DNA from 2 places in the Streptococcus constellatus subsp. constellatus genome. Region 1 is predicted to be linked to the other one. Evidence: predicted binding sites of a transcription regulator. Region 1 holds the regulator's gene; the other holds the start of a gene.
The links. The regulator HrcA, encoded in region 1, represses chaperone genes, less so after heat shock. The targets are predictions, from matches to a motif close to TTAGCACTCNNNNNNNNNGAGTGCTAA.
Positions count from the first base shown of each region.

Region 2: groES (co-chaperone GroES) is a predicted target of HrcA. The motif match lies at 4,256-4,282, and genes of this name have one in related genera.

Region 1 covers NZ_AP014647.1:1,533,274-1,544,091, reverse strand. The annotation lists gene SCSC_RS07585 (LacI family DNA-binding transcriptional regulator) at 1-180, shown strand, start outside; gene SCSC_RS07580 (ACT domain-containing protein) at 292-558, shown strand; gene SCSC_RS07575 (PFL family protein) at 572-1,909, shown strand; gene SCSC_RS07570 (histidine phosphatase family protein) at 1,956-2,651, shown strand; gene SCSC_RS07565 (histidine phosphatase family protein) at 2,787-3,482, shown strand; gene SCSC_RS07560 (BglG family transcription antiterminator) at 3,688-5,745, shown strand; gene SCSC_RS07555 (PTS sugar transporter subunit IIB) at 5,738-6,016, shown strand; gene ulaA (PTS ascorbate transporter subunit IIC) at 6,036-7,412, shown strand; gene SCSC_RS07545 (transaldolase) at 7,429-8,148, shown strand; gene hrcA (heat-inducible transcriptional repressor HrcA) at 8,321-9,355, shown strand; gene grpE (nucleotide exchange factor GrpE) at 9,391-9,927, shown strand; gene dnaK (molecular chaperone DnaK) at 10,379-10,818, shown strand, end outside.
Region 2 covers NZ_AP014647.1:1,640,884-1,651,701, forward strand. The annotation lists gene SCSC_RS08035 (epoxyqueuosine reductase QueH) at 1-225, opposite strand, end outside; gene SCSC_RS08040 (IS1182 family transposase) at 529-2,055, shown strand; gene groL (chaperonin GroEL) at 2,296-3,918, opposite strand; gene groES (co-chaperone GroES) at 3,951-4,232, opposite strand; gene SCSC_RS08055 (hypothetical protein) at 4,376-4,666, opposite strand; gene SCSC_RS08060 (PTS system mannose/fructose/sorbose family transporter subunit IID) at 4,680-5,510, opposite strand; gene SCSC_RS08065 (PTS mannose/fructose/sorbose/N-acetylgalactosamine transporter subunit IIC) at 5,512-6,360, opposite strand; gene SCSC_RS08070 (PTS sugar transporter subunit IIB) at 6,393-6,887, opposite strand; gene SCSC_RS08075 (PTS sugar transporter subunit IIA) at 6,911-7,345, opposite strand; gene SCSC_RS08080 (ABC transporter substrate-binding protein) at 7,593-8,879, opposite strand; gene SCSC_RS08085 (response regulator transcription factor) at 8,876-9,559, opposite strand; gene SCSC_RS08090 (sensor histidine kinase) at 9,552-10,818, opposite strand, start outside.

The DNA.
Region 1 (10,818 bases):
GATAATACAGAATGGACGAGTTTATCTTCACCAAGCATCACGACAATTGTCCAACCAGCTTTTGAAGAAGGGCAGCAAGCAACGAAAATTCTGATTGATCAGATTGAAGGTCGTCATCAGGAAGAAAAGCAGCAAGTGCTGGATTGTCGTGTTCATTGGAAAGAATCGACAATCAATTGATAACGATTAAGCAAGGCTTGAGGATTAAAAGTCGGATTTTTCTCTTTCAGTTTATGCAAATTTCCTTTACTTATGCTACAATAGGAAAAAGTATGTTGATTGGAGCAAAGAATGAAAGCGATTATTACGGTTGTTGGCAAGGATAGAACGGGGATTGTGGCAGGAGTGTCTAGCAAGATTGCAGAGCTTGGTTTGAATATTGATGATATTTCACAAACGGTTTTAGATGAATTTTTCACGATGATGGCAGTCGTTTCTAGTGATGAAAAGAAAGATTTCACTGTTTTGCGCGAGGAGTTTGAAGCCTTTGGCAAAACTCTCAATATTAAAATCAATATTCAAAGTGCAGCAATTTTTGATGCCATGTACAATATCTAACAGAGGTGAAAAAATGGATATAAAGCAGGTTACTGAAACGATTGCCATGATTGAGGAGCAGAATTTTGATATTCGGACTATCACTATGGGCATTTCACTTCTCGACTGTATTGATACGGATATTGAGCGAGCGGCGGAAAAAATCTATCAGAAGATTACCAGTAAAGCTAGAGATTTGGTAGCTGTCGGAGATGAAATCGCTGCTGAGCTAGGGATTCCCATTGTCAACAAGCGCGTTTCTGTCACGCCTATTTCCCTAATTGGGGCAGCGACCGATAGTGAGGATTATGTGCCACTGGCAAAGGCGCTGGATCGAGCAGCAAAAGAAATCGGTGTTGACTTTATCGGTGGTTTTTCTGCTCTGGTGCAAAAGGGTTATCAAAAAGGAGATGAAATCCTTATCCGTTCCATTCCGCGAGCTTTAGCGGAGACTGATAAGGTTTGCTCCTCTGTCAATATTGGTTCCACCAAGTCAGGCATTAACATGACGGCAGTGGCAGACATGGGACGTGTCATCAAGGAAACGGCTGAACTTTCTGATATGGGAGCTGCGAAATTAGTTGTTTTTGCGAATGCTGTTGAGGACAATCCTTTCATGGCAGGAGCTTTTCACGGTGTCGGTGAAGCGGATGTAGTCATCAATGTTGGGGTTTCTGGTCCTGGTGTTGTCAAGCGTGCGCTGGAAAAAGTCCGTGGTGAGAGCTTTGATATGGTGGCAGAAACGGTTAAGAAAACAGCCTTTAAAATCACTCGTATCGGTCAATTGGTCGGTCAAATGGCTTCAGAGCGCCTAGGTGTGAAATTTGGAATTGTTGATTTAAGTTTGGCACCAACGCCAGCTGTTGGGGATTCTGTCGCTCGTGTTTTGGAAGAAATGGGATTGGAAACGGTCGGTACGCATGGAACGACGGCAGCTTTGGCTTTGCTTAATGACCAAGTCAAAAAAGGTGGCGTAATGGCTTGCAATCAAGTCGGCGGTTTGTCTGGTGCTTTCATTCCAGTTTCAGAAGACGAGGGGATGATTACAGCAGTTCAAAATGGATCTCTCAATCTAGAAAAATTAGAAGCCATGACTGCTATCTGCTCAGTAGGCTTGGATATGATTGCGATTCCTGCGGCAACACCTGCTGAAACCATTGCAGCTATGATTGCCGATGAAGCGGCAATTGGCGTTATCAATCAGAAAACGACAGCGGTGCGGATTATTCCTAAAGGAAAAGAAGGGGACATGATTGAATTTGGCGGTCTTTTAGGAACGGCTCCGGTCATGAAAGTTAATCAGGCGTCATCTGTTGATTTTATCGCGCGTGGTGGACAAATTCCAGCACCAATTCATAGTTTTAAAAATTAAAATGTGGTCTGTATGACAGGCCTTTTCTTTTGAAAAGGAGATTGAAATGACAAAAACGAAATTATACATTATTCGTCATGGAAAAACGATGTTTAATACAATTGGTCGGGCGCAAGGATGGAGTGATACGCCACTTACGGCTGAAGGGGAACGTGGCATCCATGAATTAGGAATTGGTCTGCGAGAGTCGGGGTTGAAATTTTCTAAAGCTTTTTCCAGTGACTCTGGGCGAACGATTCAGACCATGGGGATTGTCCTTGAAGAACTCGGTTTAACAGGCAAAATTCCTTATACTTTTGACAAACGGATTCGTGAGTGGTGTTTCGGAAGTTTTGATGGAGCCTATGGTGGTGAGCTTTTTTATGGCGTGATTCCACGAGTTCTTAATACAGATGACTATAAGGAGCTGAGTCTACCTGAGTTGGCGAATGGCTTGGTTGAAGTCGATACAGCTGGTTGGGCTGAACCTTGGGAACAATTGAGCAGTCGGATTCTGGATGGGTTTACAGCGATTGCTAAAGATGTAGAAGCTTCTGGCGGGGGCAATGCTCTTGTCGTCAGTCATAGTATGACAATCGGTGCTTTTGCGTATCTGATTGATGAAGCGATTACCAAAAATCCTGGCGTGCAAAATGGTAGTGTAACAGTTGTGGAATATGAAAATGGGAAATTTACCATTCAAACATTAGGAGACATGTCTTATCGCCAAGTGGGTGCTAAGATACTGGAAAAACAAAAATAATTATAAAAACGGGAATGTAAGAAAAGTTGATGTTTACAAATTGTGACTTTTATCTTACTCCTGATTTTTCTTTCATCTCTCAAACGATTTTCTGCAAAAAATGATATAATATAGTGAGAAAAACGGAGGTAAGATATGGCAAAAACAAGATTATACATTGTTCGCCATGGGAAAACCATGTTTAATACAATCGGTCGGGCACAAGGCTGGTCTGATACACCTTTGACCGCTGTGGGAGAACGTGGAATTCGTGAGCTAGGGATTGGACTTCGCAAGTCTGGGATTCAATTTGCAAAAGCTTTTTCTAGTGATAGTGGGCGGACGATTCAAACCATGGGGATTCTGCTAGAGGAACTCGGTTTAACAGGACGCATTCCTTATCGCACAGATAAACGACTTCGCGAATGGTGTTTTGGCAGTTTTGATGGAGCCTATGATGGCGAATTGTTCATGGGAGTGATGCCGCGTGTTTTTAACGTAGAGCATGTTCATCAATTGAGTTATCCTGAGTTGGCCGAAGGTCTGGTGGAAGTGGATACTGCTGGTTGGGCTGAACCTTGGGAACAATTGAGCAATCGTATTTGGACAGGATTTTCAGACATTGCAAAAGAAATAGAAGCCTTTGGTGGTGGCAATGCTTTGATTGCTAGCCACGGCATGACTATTGGAACTTTTGTATATCTCATTGACCAAACAAGGCCGCATGGTTTAGATAATGGTAGTGTGACGGTTGTTGAGTACGAAGAGGGTCGCTTTACAGTTGAATATGTTGGTGATATGTCTTATCGCACAGTGGGGGCAAAAGAACTAGCAGAACAGTCAGCAAAATAAAGTGTTCAAAATCAACTGATATGAACAAATCAAGGGAGTTTAGATAGAATTTGTATATGAAAAAGCAGGGAAATTTCCCTGCTTTTTCATATATTTCTCGACCAAAGCACAATTCGAAGCTAATGACCTGGGTAATAAATTGGGCTGAATCTGAATTGAAAGCGGATACTTTTTATATTATACTAAAATTGTAGGAGGTATCATCGTGTTATCAAATGAGCTCATTGAAAAATTTCAAATCTTTTCTAGCTATCCGAATGCCTCTATATTAGAATTAGCTGTTCTCCTAAAATCCAATAGAAAAATGGTGCTGACGGATATACGTAAAATCAATGATATATTGTTTAGTGTGGGTTTACCACGGATACAAATAGAAGAATCGTATATTCAAATGCCAGATATTTCTCTCAATGATCTATTTTCCCGGATGTCATTAGACTCAGGTGAATATTTGTTCTTTGAAGAGCGATTGGATATGATCATACTTTATATTCTATTGAATACTGATTTTGTCTCTAATACTCATTTGCAATGCTTACTTCAGATGAGTAAAAATTCGGTTTTATCTGATTTAAAAAAAGCGAGATTGCAGGCAAAGAAATATGGGGGGCAACTTGTCTATACTCGACAAGAAGGTTACATTATACGTGCAACCGACACAAAGCGTATGCTTCTACTTGAGCAAGTGGTAGAAAATATTTTAGCCAAAGCTAGTGGCAGTTGGGTCATCAAATATGTGCTGGATGAATGCCAGATTCAAATAAATGTTGAAGAGATTTATAACTTCTTATATGATTTGGGCTGTCAATATCATTTGGTTTTTATTTTTGAAAAAACCAAAGCAGTGAGCTACTTATTAGCAGTTTTGGTTAGCCAACAATGGGAAGAACAGACTGTCATTGGACCTCCATATTTATCGAAAATGGAACAATCTTCCATAGGGAGACTTGTGAAAGAGTTGGTGGTTTCTTATCCTTTGCTAGAGCAGAAACGTTATTTTATCATGAGTCGGTTAGCAGGATGTATTCAAGGAGATTTGATAGACAATCCAGACCCGTTAATGATTTTCATTATGGATCGGATTATCAATCAAGTAAAAGCTTATACAGGGATTGAATTTAGAGATTCCATTCAATTTAGAAAAGATTTATATGCTCATCTTTATCCGGCTTTTTATCGACTTTTGTTTGATATTCCATTGAATAATCCTTTAAAAGAGCAGATTCTAAAGGATTTCAATTCACTCTTTCATCTTGTAAGGCGAAGTTTGAGCCCTTTGGAAAAATATTTGAAAAAGACGATTAGCAATGATGAAATTGCTTATTTCACCATTCATTTTGGTGGGTATCTGGAGCAGATTGGGACATCAAATCAGAGTGCGAAGTTGACTGCTCTAACTATTTGTCCAAATGGTGTTAGTTCTTCTTTGATTCTTCAGTCGGAGTTAAAGCAGCTATTTCCTAAAATGGTATTTCGAGAGGTGCACCAGCTAAAACAGGTGAAAGAAATTGGTGTTTCTACTTACGACATGATTTTTTCAACAATTTATTTTGAAACGAATAAGCCACTTTATTTGTTAAAACCTCTGATGAATTCAATGGAGAAAATCATGTTGAAAAAACAAGTTTGTACCGACTTTAATATAGATGAAATGGGAATTTCTGTTGAAGAATTATTGCAGATTATCCATAGGCATGCAGAGATTAAGGATATGAGTAAGCTTCGCAGAGAATTATCGACTTACATCATGGGTAATCAAGAAAAACAAGAACTAGGAGGATATGGTTTGGTAGATTTACTGGAAAGAAAATTAATAAGGCAGATAGAGTGTGTGCCTGATTGGAAGAAAGCGATTCAAGTGGCATCTGCTCCATTGCTGGAACAAGGTTATATCCACCAATCTTATGTGGAAGGGATGATTGATTCGGTGGAGCAAATGGGACCATATATTGTACTGGCACCAAGGGTTGCTGTTCCACATGCATCGCCTGAATACGGAGTTGATAAATTGGGAATTAGTTTATTGCAACTCAAACAACCTGTGGATTTTGATATAACAGATGAAGGAGATGAGGAAAAGCAAGTTCAACTAATTTTTGTCTTGGCTGCAGTTGATTCGACTTCTCATTTGAAATCGTTACAGGAGCTGGCAATGATTTTGGATGATGAAGGAGTAGTAGGGAGCTTAATTAGGGCGGAAACAATTGATGAAATACTATGCATCATCACAGAAGCAATTGAGAAAGGAGAAAGCTATGATTAAAATTGTAACAGTTTGTGGAAATGGTATCGGCAGCAGTCTTTTACTACGTTTAAAGGTGGAAGCAATAGCTAAAGATTTGGGTATCGAAGTGGAGGTAGAGTCTTGTGACTCAAATGCTGCAGTCGGAAAAGGTGCCGATCTTTACGTAACAGTTAAAGAATTTAAAGATATTTTTCCAGTAGAAACCAAAGTCTGTATTGTCAAAAGCTACACAAATCGTAAGAAGATTGAAGCAGATTTGGTTCCAGTTTTAGAAGAAATGAATCCTTAATAAGAATGGAGGTTTTATGATGAATGGAGTACTGACTTTTTTACAAAATATTTTGAGCGAACCTGCGTTTTTGATGGGCCTGATTGCCTTCGTTGGCTTAGTCGCTTTGCGCACTCCGAGTCACAAGGTGTTGACAGGAACATTAGGACCTATTCTAGGGTATTTGATGTTAGCTGCTGGAGCGACTGTTATCCAACAAAACCTAGCTCCTTTGGCTACTTTGATTGACCAAGGCTTTGGCATTACAGGGGTTGTACCAAATAATGAAGCTGTAACTTCGGTAGCTCAAAAGATTTTAGGTGTTGAAACCATGTCAATCTTGATTGTTGGCTTGGTTTTAAATATTTTGTTTGCACGTTTCACGCGATTCAAATATATCTTTTTAACAGGACACCATAGTTTCTTTATGGCTTGTCTTTTGTCTGCAGTATTGGGAGCGATTGGCTTTAAAGGAATGGCTTTAGTTGCGGTTGGCGGCTTTATTCTTGGGGCCTGGTCTGCAATTTCGCCAGCTATCGGGCAAAAGTATACTCTGAAAGTCACCGATGGAGATGAGATTGCTATGGGACATTTTGGTAGTCTGGGTTACTATCTGTCAGCTTGGATTGGTTCTAAAGTTGGCAAAAACAGTCCCAGTACGGAAGAATTGCATATCTCTGAGAAGTGGAGTTTTTTGAGAAATACAACCATTTCGACAGGCTTGGTAATGGTCGTATTTTACCTCATTGCAGTTGTAGCCTGTCTCATCAATAATCCTAAAACTGTAACAGAATTAGCAGCAGGGAAAAATCCGTTCATCTTTGCTATTGTAGGCGGTTTGACATTCGCAGTTGGTGTCGCTATCGTTTATGCTGGTGTTCGGATGATTTTGGCAGATTTGATTCCAGCTTTCCAAGGTATCGCAATGAAATTGATTCCGAATGCTGTTCCTGCTGTGGATTGTGCTGTATTCTTTCCTTATGCTCCGACGGCTGTTATTCTCGGTTTTGCTTTTAGTTTCCTTGGAGGTTTGCTTGGTATGTTCGTGTTAGGAGCAATTGGTGGTGTTTTGATTGTCCCTGGTATGGTGCCTCACTTTTTCTGTGGAGCAACTGCTGGAATATTCGGAAATGCAACAGGGGGGAGACGTGGAGCTATTTTGGGATCTTTTGTAAATGGCTTGTTTCTAGCCTTTCTTCCTGCAACGCTCTTACCCGTTTTAGGAAAATTGGGTTTTGCAAATACAACGTTTGGCGATTTTGACTTTGGCGTATTTGGAATTTTGCTGGGTAATGTTGGAAATTCCATTGGACAAATCGGTGTTTATCTGATTGTAGCGGTTTTAGTCGTGGTTTTACTGTTACCATCCATCATTACAAAGGGAAATACAGCTTTAAATAATATTTCTGAAGAATAACATAAAGGAGAAAAATATGGTTAAAACATTATCTATTAAAGTTTACTCAGATGGTGCGGTATTGGATAAGATGTTAAAGGATTTAGAGTCTGGGTTAGTATCGGGTTTTACGACCAATCCTAGTCTAATGAAAAAAGCGGGCATTACAAGTTATGTAGAATTTGCCAAAGAAGTGTTGACAAAAATTACAGAATTTCCAGTGTCATTTGAGGTGTTTTCAGACGAGATGGAAATCATGGAGAAAGAAGCGGAATTCTTAGCTTCTCTCGGTGAAAATGTCTATGTGAAAATTCCGGGCATCAATTCTCGAGGTGAATCAACTCTTCCTCTCATTGATCGATTAACATCTAAAGGAATTAAAGTTAATGTGACAGCGGTGTTTACTGTAGAACAAGTCAAGGAAATTGTGCCAGTTTTAAAGGCAGGACTGCCATCAATCGTTTCTGTCTTTGCGGGGCGGATAGCTGATACAGGTGTGGATCCGATACCGATTATGAAAGAATCTTTGACTTTATGTCATCAAAAATCTAGTGTGGAATTGCTGTGGGCGAGTCCACGAGAAGCATACAATATTTATCAAGCAGACGAGTTAGGTGTAGATATTATCACTTGTACACCAGATTTGATTCAAAAATTATCTCTCAATGGCAAAGATCTATATGAGTATTCATTGGAAACTGTTCAGATGTTTCTCCGTGATAGCACTAGCTTAGGGTTTAAGATAATAGAAGAATGATGTGCAAATACTTCATCTTAAGTCTGATTTTTAGCACTCTTGTAAAAAGAGTGCTAATTTTTTGAGTTTTTGTCTTGACTTTGGTGTGGAAGAGTGTATAATAGAATCATGAGTTAGCACTCGAGTCGGTTGAGTGCTAATTGAGATTGGAATCTTGATTGGAGGTGATGCCGTGGTCACGGAGCGTCAAAATGAGATTTTGAATTTGATTATTGATATCTTTACCAAGACCCACGAGCCAGTCGGATCCAAAGCGCTACAAGAGTCAATCAAATCAAGCAGTGCGACGATTCGTAATGATATGGCTATTCTTGAAAAACAAGGCCTTTTAGAAAAAGCACACACATCAAGTGGCCGTAAGCCTAGTGTTGCAGGTTTTCAATACTTTGTCAAACATTCACTTTCCTTTGATCGTCTTGCTGAAAATGAACTCTATGAAGTGATAAAGGCATTTGATCGTGAATTCTTCAAGTTAGAGGATGTTCTTCAACAGGCAGCAGATGTTCTTTCAATGTTGAGCGGATGTACAGTGGCAGCACTTGATGTAGAGCCAAGTCAACAACGCTTGACTGCTTTTGACATCGTGATTCTCAGCCAACATACAGCTTTAGCAGTTTTCACTTTAGATGAGTCCAATACGATTACCAGCCAGTTCGTGATCCCCCGTAATTTCCTACGAGGTGATTTGGTTCAGCTGAAAGAATTGATTCAAGATCGTTTTTTAGGACAAACAGTTCTTGATATTCACTATAAAATCCGAACAGAGATTCCTCAGATTATCCAGCGTTATTTTACAACGACCGACAATGTTCTGGATCTTTTCGAGCATATCTTTAGTGATATTTTCAAAGAAAATGTCATTGTGTCTGGGAAGGTAAGATTATTAGATTTTGCAGATTTAGAGAGTTATCAGTTCTTTGATCAGCCCCAAAAAGTAGCTTTTGAGCTTCGAGATAGTTTAGCTGAAGATCAGATGCAAAGTGTGCGCGTGGCAGACAGCAGAGAAAGCTGTTTGGCTGATTTGACTCTAATTTCCAGCAAATTCCTCATTCCTTATCGAGGTTTTGGGGTGCTGGCAGTTGTTGGTCCGGTTAATCTTGATTACCAACGGCTGGTTAGCCAGATGAATGTTGTCAACCGTGTGCTGACCATGAAATTGACTGATTTTTATCGATATCTGAGTAGTAATCACTATGAAGTCCATTAATTATAGTATAAATATTCCTAAAAAGGAGGTGCCTTGTGGCAAAACATAAACAAGAAGAACATCCAGAAGATGTAGAAGTAAAAGAGGAAGCTGTAGAAACAACTGAGCAGGTTGAATCAGTAAGTCCTGAAAAAACAGAATTAGAACTAGCTAATGAGCGGGCAGAAGATTTTGAAAACAAATATCTCCGTGCTCATGCAGAAATGCAGAACATCCAGCGCCGAGCAAATGAAGAACGCCAGCAGCTGCAAAGATACCGCAGTCAAGACCTGGCAAAAGCTATCTTGCCTTCGTTGGACAATTTAGAGCGAGCCCTGGCTGTCGAAGGGTTGACGGATGATGTCAAAAAAGGCTTAGAGATGGTGCAGGAAAGCTTAATTCACGCTCTGAAGGAAGAGGGAATTGAAGAAATCGCAGCTGACGGAGCATTTGACCATAACTATCACATGGCCATCCAAACAGTTCCAGCTGACGACGAGCACCCAGCAGATACCATCGCACAGGTCTTCCAAAAAGGCTACAAACTTCACGATCGTATTCTTCGACCAGCAATGGTGGTTGTTTATAATTAGGCGGTAAGTCAGAAATCTGTGATTTCGTTGACGCAGCCCCGCAAGGGTGATTAGGCTGGTCACGAGCGTTTGCGAAGTGAACTGCCAATCAGCTACTGCGTAAAGCTTGTCCGAAACGACAATAAACTATGAAGGAAGAAAACATTCGTTTAGCTTTGCTTCTGATGAGCGAAGCGAACCAAAGACGATACTCTTTGTCGTGGCGCTACTTACGCAAACTTTGAGACTTTAGGCTCAAAGTTTAGTCAAAGAGATTGACGAAGTCAAGCTCTGACGGCGTCGCCACCTAAGAAGAGTATCAAAAAGAAAATTAAAGTAAAAATAGGAAATAAGAAAGGATTTGAACCCGAACGAAATGCTCGGAAAATAGATAAACCGCCTGGCATTCATCGAATGCTTCGTTGGTTCCCTAATTTTCAGTCGCATTGTCGGCGTTCTTGGTATCATTATTATGTCTAAAATTATCGGTATTGACTTAGGTACAACAAACTCAGCAGTTGCAGTTCTTGAAGGAACTGAAAGCAAAATCATCGCAAACCCAGAAGGAAACCGCACAACTCCGTCTGTAGTGTCATTCAAAAATGGTGAAATCATTGTTGGTGATGCAGCAAAACGCCAAGCAGTTACAAACCCAGATACTGTTATCTCTATCAAATCTAAGATGGGAACTTCTGAAAAAGTTTCTGCTAACGGTAAAGAATACACTCCACAAGAAATCTCAGCTATGATCCTTCAATACTTGAAAGGTTATGCTGAAGACTACCTTGGTGAAAAAGTAACGAAGGCTGTTATCACAGTTCCAGCCTACTTTAACGATGCCCAACGTCAAGCAACAAAAGACGCTGGTAAAATCGCTGGTCTTGAAGTAGAACGTATTGTTAACGAACCAAC
Region 2 (10,818 bases), 110 kb from region 1:
TGCCTTAGGGTGAATATTTGAATTAGCAAAATAAACGGTCACATCCGCATACTGGGTCAAATACTCCAGAGTATAGGTCGAACATGGTGCACAACAGGTATGCATCAAAATCGTAGGACGCTTCTGATTTGCTTCCCAAACTTTGACCATTTTTTGCATCACACGATCGTAATTGATCTTTTGATTGGGATTCATTTTACTCAGAATTTCTTCAACATCAATCATCGTTTTCTCCTTAGAAATGTATCACTATTTTACCACAGAAAAGAAGTGAAGACAAATAGACGAAAGAGAATAACTTTTTCAAACAGCACTAATTTATCAATCAAGAAAAATAAAGTTCTGATTCTTTTGGCTCTCTTTGTATCGATCGTACATGTACCCCAGCTAAAAACTTTAAAAAAGTGAGTCTGGGACAATAGTCCCTTTGCTACAAAAAAAGCAACGGATTTGCCGTTGCTTTTTGCATGGTTGCGATAGTCTTGGTAAAATAGAATTGCCCAATAAACCATTTAGAAAGGCTATCCCATGCATATTCACTATAACACAAATCAAACAACTTTACCACTAGAAATCAGTTCTTTCTTGCCACAAGACCATCTCGTCTTTACTATTGAAAAAGTGGTGAATGCCTTGGAGGATCGTCACTTCCACACGTTCTATCATAACTTTGGTCGCCCGTCTTATCACCCTAAAATGCTTTTAGCCGCTCTACTATTTGCCTACTCGCAAGGGATTTTCTCTGGACGAAAAATCGAAAAAATGATGATTGAAAATCTGGCTATGCAGTACCTAACAGGACAGTTGGTTGTCAGCTATCGCACCATCAATCGTTTTCGAGTCGCTGAAGGAATGGAAGAGCTCATTCGTGATCTTTTCATCGACCTCAATCTTCGTTTAAAAATGGAAGAGTTAGTGACCTTAGATTGTCTGTTTATTGACGGGACTAAGATTGAAGCCAACGCTAACAAGTATAGTTTCGTGTGGAAAAAGGCCACAGACAAGTTTTCCGTCAAACTTCAAGAACAGATACAGGTCTATTTTCAAGAAGAAATCACTCCCCTTATCCATCAGGCCATTAGGCTGGACGAAGAAGAACCGATTGCTTCAGAGCAGTTGATTGAATTCGCTCAAGTCCTCGAAGAAGAATTGGAAAAACTGAACCAAGACATTGAGGAGACACCCGTTAAAGGAAAGGATAAACGTAAAACTCAACGTCGGAAACTCAAGAAAGTCCTGCGTAAAGTCAAGGATGATTTTTCAGTACGTGCTGAAAAATATGAAGGCTACCAAGAGACATTTGAAGGGCGTAACAGCTTTTCCAAAACAGATACAGATGCCACTTTTATGCGGATGAAAAAAGACCACATGAAGAATGGTCAGCTCAAAGCTGGTTATAATCTTCAAATCGCTACTGAAAATCAATTTGTTCTTCATTATGATGTCTTCTCAAATCCGACAGATACCAAGACTCTCCTGCCATTCCTTGAAACCTATCCGCATGACTTGAAGACCGTTGTCGCAGATGCTGGATATGAAAGTGAAGAGAACCTCCTTCGTTTAGATGAAAAGGAGGTGAACCACCTGATTAAATATGCCATGTTTGATCAGGAACAGAAGAAAGGGTATAAACAGTCGGCTAGAAACTTAGCGAATTGGTACTATGATGACAAGGAGGATAGCTACACTCATCCTGATGGCTGGTGCTATCGTTTTCATCATATCAAACATCAGAAAACACAGACGGACTTTCAACAGGAAATCAAGGTTTACTACGCTGATGAACCTAAATCAGCCCCTCAAAAGGGACTATATATCAACGAACGTTATCAACACTTAAAAGCTAAAGAATGCCAAGCGCTTTTCTCTCCCGAAGGTAGACAGATTTTCAATCAACGTAAGATTGATGTGGAACCTGTCTTTGGGCAGATAAAGGCTTATTTGGGTTACAAGAGATGTAACCTAAGAGGCAAGCGTCAGGTGAAAATTGACATGGGTTTAGTGCTCATGGCCAATAATCTCCTTAAATACAATAAGAGAACGACTCAAACTTAAAAAGCTAGAGTTCCATAATTGGGAATCTCTAGCTTTTTTGTGACTGAGAACTATTTTGTCTCAGACTCACTTCGCTTTTTATATCCTTCAAAAGCACGTTTGCGCTTCAACATAAAAGCAATCTCGTGCAACATTAAACATCGTTAAGAGCTGTATGAGAAAAACAAATCTTCTCTTATTCATCAAATAATTCGTTGATTTTCTAGCTTGTTTTACTCTTTAAACTCTCTATATCTTAAATTACATCATGCCACCCATCATGCTTGGATCCATTGCTGGAGCTGGGCTAGCTGGTTCTGGTTGGCTAGCAACAACTGCTTCTGTTGTTAAAATGAGGCTAGCTACTGACGCAGCATTTTGAAGGGCAGAACGAGTAACCTTGACTGGGTCAATGATCCCTGCTTCAATCATGTCGACCCATTCACCAGTTGCAGCATTAAAGCCTGTACCAACTTCAGAGTTTTTCAAACGGTCAATGACGATCGAGCCTTCAAATCCTGCATTGATAGCGATTTGTCGAATAGGTTCTTCCAAAGCACGAAGCACAATATTGCGCCCTGTTGCTTCATCACCTGATAAGTCTAAGGCTTCAACAGTATTTAAAACATTCACAAAGGCTGTTCCACCACCTGAGACAATTCCTTCTTCAACAGCGGCGCGAGTTGCATTGAGGGCATCTTCAATGCGGAGTTTCATTTCTTTGAGTTCTGTTTCTGTTGCAGCACCCACTTTGATGACTGCCACACCACCTGACAATTTTGCTAAACGTTCTTGTAGTTTTTCTTTGTCAAATTCAGATGTAGCACTTTCAATTTGCGATTTAATGACAGCCACGCGGTTAGCAATCGCTTCAGCAGCTCCTGAACCTTCCACAATCACTGTGCTATCTTTGTCGACAGTCACTTTTGAGGCTTGTCCAAGTGCTTCAATGGTTGCATCTTTCAATTCTAGACCAAGATCTTCTGTAATCACTGTACCGCCAGTCAGAATCGCAATATCTTCTAACATAGCCTTACGACGGTCACCGAAGCCTGGCGCTTTCACAGCGACTACATTGAAAGTACCGCGGATTTTATTTAACACAAGAGTTGGAAGAGCTTCACCGTCTACATCATCTGCGATAATCAATAATGGACGACTTGTTTTTAAAATATTTTCCAACAAAGGAAGAATTTCTTGGATATTAGAAATCTTCTTATCTGTAATCAAGATATATGGATTATCTAAATCAGCAACCATTTTTTCATTATCTGTTACCATGTATTGAGAAAGATAGCCACGGTCAAACTGCATACCTTCCACAACATCAAGCTCTGTTTCCATTCCTTTTGATTCTTCAATAGTGATGACACCGTCGTTGCCAACTTTTTCCATAGCTTCAGAAATGTATTCTCCGACTTTTTCAGAACGTGATGAGACAGCTGCAACTTGCGCAATCGCTTCTTTATTAGAAACCGGAACAGAATTTGCTTTTAAGGCTTCAACAGCTGTTGCAACAGCTGTTTCAATACCACGACGAATGCCAATTGGGTTTGCACCAGCCGTTACATTTTTGATTCCTTCACGGACAATGGCTTGGGTCAAGACAGTCGCAGTAGTTGTTCCGTCACCAGCGATATCATTAGTTTTTGAAGCAACTTCTGACACCAACTTAGCGCCCATATTTTCAAAATGATCTTCGAGTTCAATTTCTTTTGCAATAGTCACACCGTCATTTGTGATGAGTGGTGAGCCAAATGATTTTTCAAGAACAACATTGCGTCCTTTAGGTCCTAAGGTTACTTTAACGGTATCTGCTAAAATATCGACACCACGTACCATAGCACTTCTTGCATCTGCTGAAAATTTAATATCTTTTGCCATTTTTACAATTCCTCTTTCTATAAATGTTTAATTTATTCAACAATCGCTAGAATATTTGTCTCATTGACAACGAGGTACTTTTCTTCGCCGTCTTTGACTTCAATTCCTGCATGGCTTTCAACGAGAACAGTATCATCGGCCTTCACGCTTGGAGCAACGAGTTCACCGTTGAGCGTACGAATTCCTTCCCCGACAGCTATAACTTTTGCCGTCTTCGTTGCATCTTGTCCTGCGCCTGCAATGACAAAGCCACCAACTTTTTGTTCTCTTTCTTCTACTTTTAGGACCACACGGTCGCCTAATGGTTTAAGCATTTGTTTACCTCCAATATCTTGTTTTAGCACTCTATGTACACGAGTGCTAATATTTACATTTTCTATTGTATCACTTGGTCAGAAATAGTCAAGAAAAAAACTCTGTCAAACGACAAAGTTTTTAGGGGAAAGCAAATAAATTTTTATCGAGCCAATCTTAATTTTTCTTCAAAATCATCAATAACTCTTTGAAGATTCAGTCGTCCTTTGTAAATACCATAACCAAAGACAAGCATGGCTAATATTCCCAACACTGCTAGGATTATTCCAAGAACAAAGGCAATAAAATTGGTCTGACGGAAGAAATAAACCAGAACAAGACCGATACTAGCAATAGTAAAGAAGAGACTAAACCAACGCCCTAGATTTTCAATCATGTGTTTTTGGTATTGAATTTCCGTTTCATATCCTTGAATCAATTCTTGTTCTGTCATATTTTTCTCCTATTTAGTATTTCAATCCTGGGTTGAAGAAGCCAACCAATACACCAAGGAAAGCAATTACTACAAGAAGCAACATTACTTTGATAGGTGAGAGATTTTTCTTAGCCATTAACCACCAGCAAAAGACGATAAACAAAGCTGTCAATAAACCTGGATAAACACCGTCTAATTGGCTTTGTAAAACCAAGAAGGCTTTCCCTGAAGAATCTTTCAATTTGAAAGCTGTCTTAACAGGTACCCATGTCGCTGCAACCGCACCGATGACCATACCACCAATGATAGACACCGACTTACGGATAGCTTGTCCTTGAGGGCCTACAAGAAATTCAACTGCTTTATCTCCTAGTTCGTACCCTTTAAAGTAGGCGAATTTCATACCAAAGTAGGCGAGCAAGTTCCAAACCACGATATAGAAAATCGCACCAAGTGGTGAGCCACCATTTGACAAACCGAGAGCAATACCTAGTATAATCGGAATCAAGGTACCAACAATCAGTGAATCACCAATTCCTGCAACAGGTCCCATGAGACCAGCACGAAGACCGTTGATTGTTTCATCATCTACTCCATCAGCCCCATTCGCACGCGCTTCTTCTAAACCTGCTGTAATCCCTACAATCAATGCACCTAATTGCGGCTCCGTGTTAAAGAATGCGGTGTAGGTGTGCATTGCTTTTGCTTGATCTTCTTTTTTAGAATATAATTCTTCCACAATTGGTAGCATTGAAGCCAGATATCCAAAGGTTTGCATGTGTTCTTGTGAGAAGCAAGTTAAGTTCCCATAATACCAATGATGAAAAGATTTTCCTAATGTTTTTTTCGTTAATTTAACCATTTTAAATATCCTCCTCATCGTCATCATCAAAACTTGCACTAGCAGCCGCTTGTGCTCTTACATTTTTCGCCATTTGAATTTCATAGAATAATACTGCAAAGATTAATGAAATGACTGCACAAGATACAAGGTTAAGTCCTAATGAAGCTGCTAAAGTAAATCCAACAAAGAATGGAATGAAATCAACAGCTTTTTCAACGATTTGTTTTAAGAGGATGGCAATTCCGACACATGGAAGGAGAGAGCCGACCGTAAAGAGGGTTTTCATTGGAATACCATCCAATGGAAGAGCTGTTTTTAAAGCAGTAACCGCATCGGCACCTAATTTACACATAATAAGCGTTGGCAAGAATGAGAATACTAAATGGGAAATCCATGGGAAGCCCCAGTCTACCACATATAAGCGTTTAAATTCACCTTTTTCAACAGCTTTCCAGCCAATATGTTGCCAAAGTAGATTCATAGTAGCTGTACCATAGAAAAGAACTGTACCGACTGTACCAACGAGTGTTCCCATTGATTTAGCCAAGTTAGCAGCATCTGCAGAGTCAAGTGACAGTCCTTGTGATTGAATAGCAACCATTGCCAGAGGGATCCCAATATAAGAAACCGCACGAACGTCAGCTGAAACAGTACCGCCAGGTGTTACCAAAGCGATGTAAACAAGTTGCATCGCAACCCCACAGATGATACCTAATTTCACATCTCCTAGGATCAGTCCTGAAACAAGACCACCTACAAGTGGGCGTCCAAGAGTATAGTTACCAATGGATGTACCACCTAGGCCAGGCATGGATGATAGACAGGCAAATAACCCTAATAAAGCGGCTTGAAACCACGAAATTGTCATAATAAAGCCTCCTTAATGCTTATTATATTTTATTAAAAACCGAATTTAGACTTGAAATCGTCCCAATAGCCAATAGACACATCTGGTAAGAGTTGGAATTTTACTTTATAGCCAGCTTTTTGAATTGCTTCAAGTGCTTCTGCTTCTTCCTGTGTAATGGATTGATTGTTTCCCAATTTAGTAGCACCCGGACGATCATTAGCTGGACCAACGATGATTTCTTTGATATCACCAGGCACAAAACCTTGATCAACTAGTATTTCTTTCATATCAATTGGATTTTTAGTAATCAAGAAATAGCGACTATCGGAATCCAATACCTTTTGTGATTTTTCTTTCCATGCTTCTTTTGTCCAAACAAATGTTTTTTTATCAGAAGCTGCTTTATAGGCTTGCTTTAAAACTGCATTTCCTGCTGCAGCATTATTGACCGCAACTAAACCGTCACAAGGATATTCCTTTGCCCAGCGAGTTACTGTTTGACCATGAATCATACGGTCATCAATACGCACAAATGAAATTGTCATGATACATCTCCTTTTTACACTCTTTAAATATCGTCTTCATCCTCTTCGTCACTAGAAGTCACATCAAATTCTTGTAATGCTGCGGAAGCTTCTGAGAGAATAGCTTGTGTCAATTCTTTTCCTTCTAGCATATCTTTCATCACTAAACCTGTGAGTCCCATTGTTAAATTGAGACCACCAAGTACGACTGCAGTATTTAACTTGTCAAGTTCCGCTAAAACGTTGCAAGCTGTTGTCAAAGGGCTTCCTCCGACAATATCTGCTAATACCAAAACCGTATCTTCTACACTAAGACCGGATAATGCTTGACGAAAATCAAGAGCAAAATCATCAACAGACTTGCCTTCTTTTAATCCTACTGCAATGACTTGATCTGTCTTATCACCAGCAAACATCTTAAGCGAGCTTTGTACTCCTTCTGCTAGTCCACCATGACTGACTAGTACCAGATATTTCATGTTCTTTCCTCCTTCATTTCCTGTCTTTATTTTACTAAATATGGAACCGGTTTCATATTGTCAAATGTCACTTTGTAAAGATGACAATTGTTAATTAAAATGTGACATTTGTCATCTAGATTTTCAAAAATAAAAAATAGCCAACTTTGAGCTGAACTGCGCCTCCAAAAGTTAGACTCAAAAATCTAACTTTTGGGGCGCAGCTCAATACTCACTTAGCTATTTTCTTTTTAATACTGTTAAACTTCTATTTGCCTGTTTCTTCCATTTCTCTTTGAATACTTGGCAAGCGACTGTCGATTTCATTGTTCTTAAGAGCATTTTCAAGTAAGTGATCAATGCGTTCCAGAGAGTGATAATCCACATCTCGACTAATATCTAAGACAGAATGTTTCATCATATGATCCAATCTTTGAGAAGTCAATGAATTCAGACCAAAATCATCTGCTTGTAAAATCTTTTTCGTCTGACTGCTTTTAACAACTGATAACAAGACTGATGTCCCCTGCGACTTTTCAAATAATTCCTGCTGATTTTTTTGATTTTGACCCAATAACTTCATAAATTCCCAAGCTAATTTATCCTGTTTCGTCTTTGAAGACATGGCCAAAAGAGACGTCTTCACTTGTGTTGCAGGAATACCTGCTTTAGCAGCTGGCATGGGAATACAAGTCCAAGAAAATCTAGAATACTTCGCTACATGATAAGGATAAGGTTTATAAGTCCGATATTGCGCCAAACTCATAGGATAAAAAGCCACCTTGCTTTCATCAAAATCATTTGATGTTACCTTATACCGTTGATTTAATGAAGTTAATTTGCTGATAAAGGACAACGCTTGATGCATTTCTGCGCTATCAACATTGACACCACTTTGATTTCTCAGATGACCATTATAAGCTACTAAGGCCTGCTTCCAGGTATAATCCGTAATACCATACTGGTCAATCAGACCGTCCCCGTTTGTGTCCTTTGTGACTTTTTGACAAATCGCATACAAGTCTTCTAAAGTCCAATTAGAATCGGGAATCGAAACTCCTTCCTTTTTCAGTAAATCCTTATTGACACACATCATGACAGGATTGCTTTCAATCGGCAAAGCATAGCTGTGCCCCTGATATTGTCCGGCTTGATAAGCAACTGGATAGTAAGCGGCAACTTCATCTTTGCTAAGTAAAGAGTCTAAGGATTTGAAAGCCCCGGAAGCCGCTAACATCGAAAAATCATTTTCAGGCACCATAAACACATCTGGCTGTTCCCCTTTTAAAATTTTTTCAGCTAGCCAGCCGTCGTAATCTTTCTTAGGAATACCACTCTCATAGACCACTCTAACTTGTGGATGTGACTTTTCAAATTGTCGAATAATATTGTCTAATATTCTATTTTCACGGCTATTTGGGACATCCCAGCTACTACCAGCATAAACTCCGATTCGCAAAATTTTCTTCTGAGTAGATGTCCATAAAACAAAGCCCAGAGCCACTAGAAGAAGGCTTGAGATTAAAATTACCATATATCGAAATTGCCACTTCATTTGTCATTGTCCTTATTAAAATCACGCTGGGTAACACCTGTCTGTACAGCCCATATAGCTAATTGCGTGCGGTCACGTAAGTTTAGCTTTGATAAGATGCCAGATAAATAATTCCGTATAGTCCCTTCAGACAAGAACAACTTCGCTGCAATTTCCTTGTTTGAAACTCCAAAACCAATTTGTTGGATAATCTTCCACTCAGTCTGACTCATATCTTCTACATTTTCTTCCGCAACAGAAATGGCAAAATTCGACTGCGCCATTTGTGAAAAGATTTTAAACACTTTGCTAGCAATGTTCGGATTAATCATAGCTCCGCCTTTGTAAACCGTTTGAATAGCTTGATACAATTCTTCAGTAGAGACTCCTTTTAAGATATAACCAGAAGCACCATATTTTAAAGCAGAAAAAATGAAATCATCGTCATCAAAAGTTGTTAGAATAATAATTTTGATATCTGGATAGTGTTCTTTAACTGCCTTTGTACAGAGAACACCGTCCATAACAGGCATTCGAATGTCCATCAAAATCACATCAGGGTGTACATGATGCAGTTTGTCAAGCACTTCTTTGCCATCTCCGACTATTCCCACTACTTCAATATCTGGATGTGCCGATAAAACAATCTGTAAAGACTCACGAATCAAGGCCTGATCATCTGCAATTAAAACTTTAATCATTCTTTCCTCCTATTTTCGGAATTTTAATATAGGTATAAAAGCCATTACGATTTTCAAAATGGACACTACCGCCAATAATCGCTAGGCGTTCCTGCATTTGCTTTAGACCATAACCATAGTGAAGCTCGTCAAAACCAACTCCATCATCTTGTATAGTCATGATATAATTCTCTTCTTCTAATAACTCAATCCAAACCGTTTTGGCATGCCCATGCCGTACCGAATTGGTAATGGACTCTTGAATCACCCGAAAGACAATATCTTCTTTTGCAATATCCAAATCAATTGTGGCCCATTCATAGCGAAAATGAATTTCCAAATTAGAAATGGCTTCATATTCTCGAATAATTTTGAACAACGCTTCCTTTAAGCTATTATTTTCTAAAGCACCAGGTCGCATTTTATTGAGTGAACCTCGCACATCACGGATACCATCCCGTACAACCACAGAAACATTTTCTAACTGTTCCTTAGCACGATTTTTGTCAATATCCACCAATACTTTAACTGCATCAATCCCCGCAGAAATCCCTGTCAAAGCATGCCCTAGCGTATCATGAATTTCTCTAGCGATTCGCTTTCTTTCACGGTCTTCTGCGATTTTTTCAGATAAGGCTAAATAACTATTCAACTCGCGATTGGCTTGTGCGGCCATGCGTAGCTCTTCTTCAATATGATGTTTTTCGGTCATCGCAGATAAAATATAGAATAGTAGAGAAATCATAAAGACAACTAGATTCAGTGAAAAGAGAAAATTCTTTCCAAAAAGGAGAGCCATGCGAATCGATTCTGGACAAAAGCGAATATAAGTATCTAACGAAGGCAATTTGACAAAAAGCGACATTAAATCATAGTTGGATAAGAGCAACATGGTAAAACTCAAAATGATAAAGGAAAACCAGTATTTCCGATCTTTTGAGGTGTTAAATTCTTTGGAACCATAAAAAATATCTGCAAAAACTAAGAGAATCAGACCATTATAAGAAGAATGCAAGACAGAAAAGATAACTAACATCAGCAAAATCTCAATAATAGTTACTTTATCATAAACGGATAGCTGATTTGGATGCTTCTCACGGTAATAAAAAACCAACAATAAGCAAGCATAAAAAGCAATAGACATCCAAAAGCTAAAACTCGGCGATCCTGGTATAGCATCTAAACGTCCTAACAGTGAATGAGCATATCCTTTTGCCACTACATAATTCGTTGCAAAAAGATAAATAGAGGCATTATAAACAATGGCAATAAAATTGATG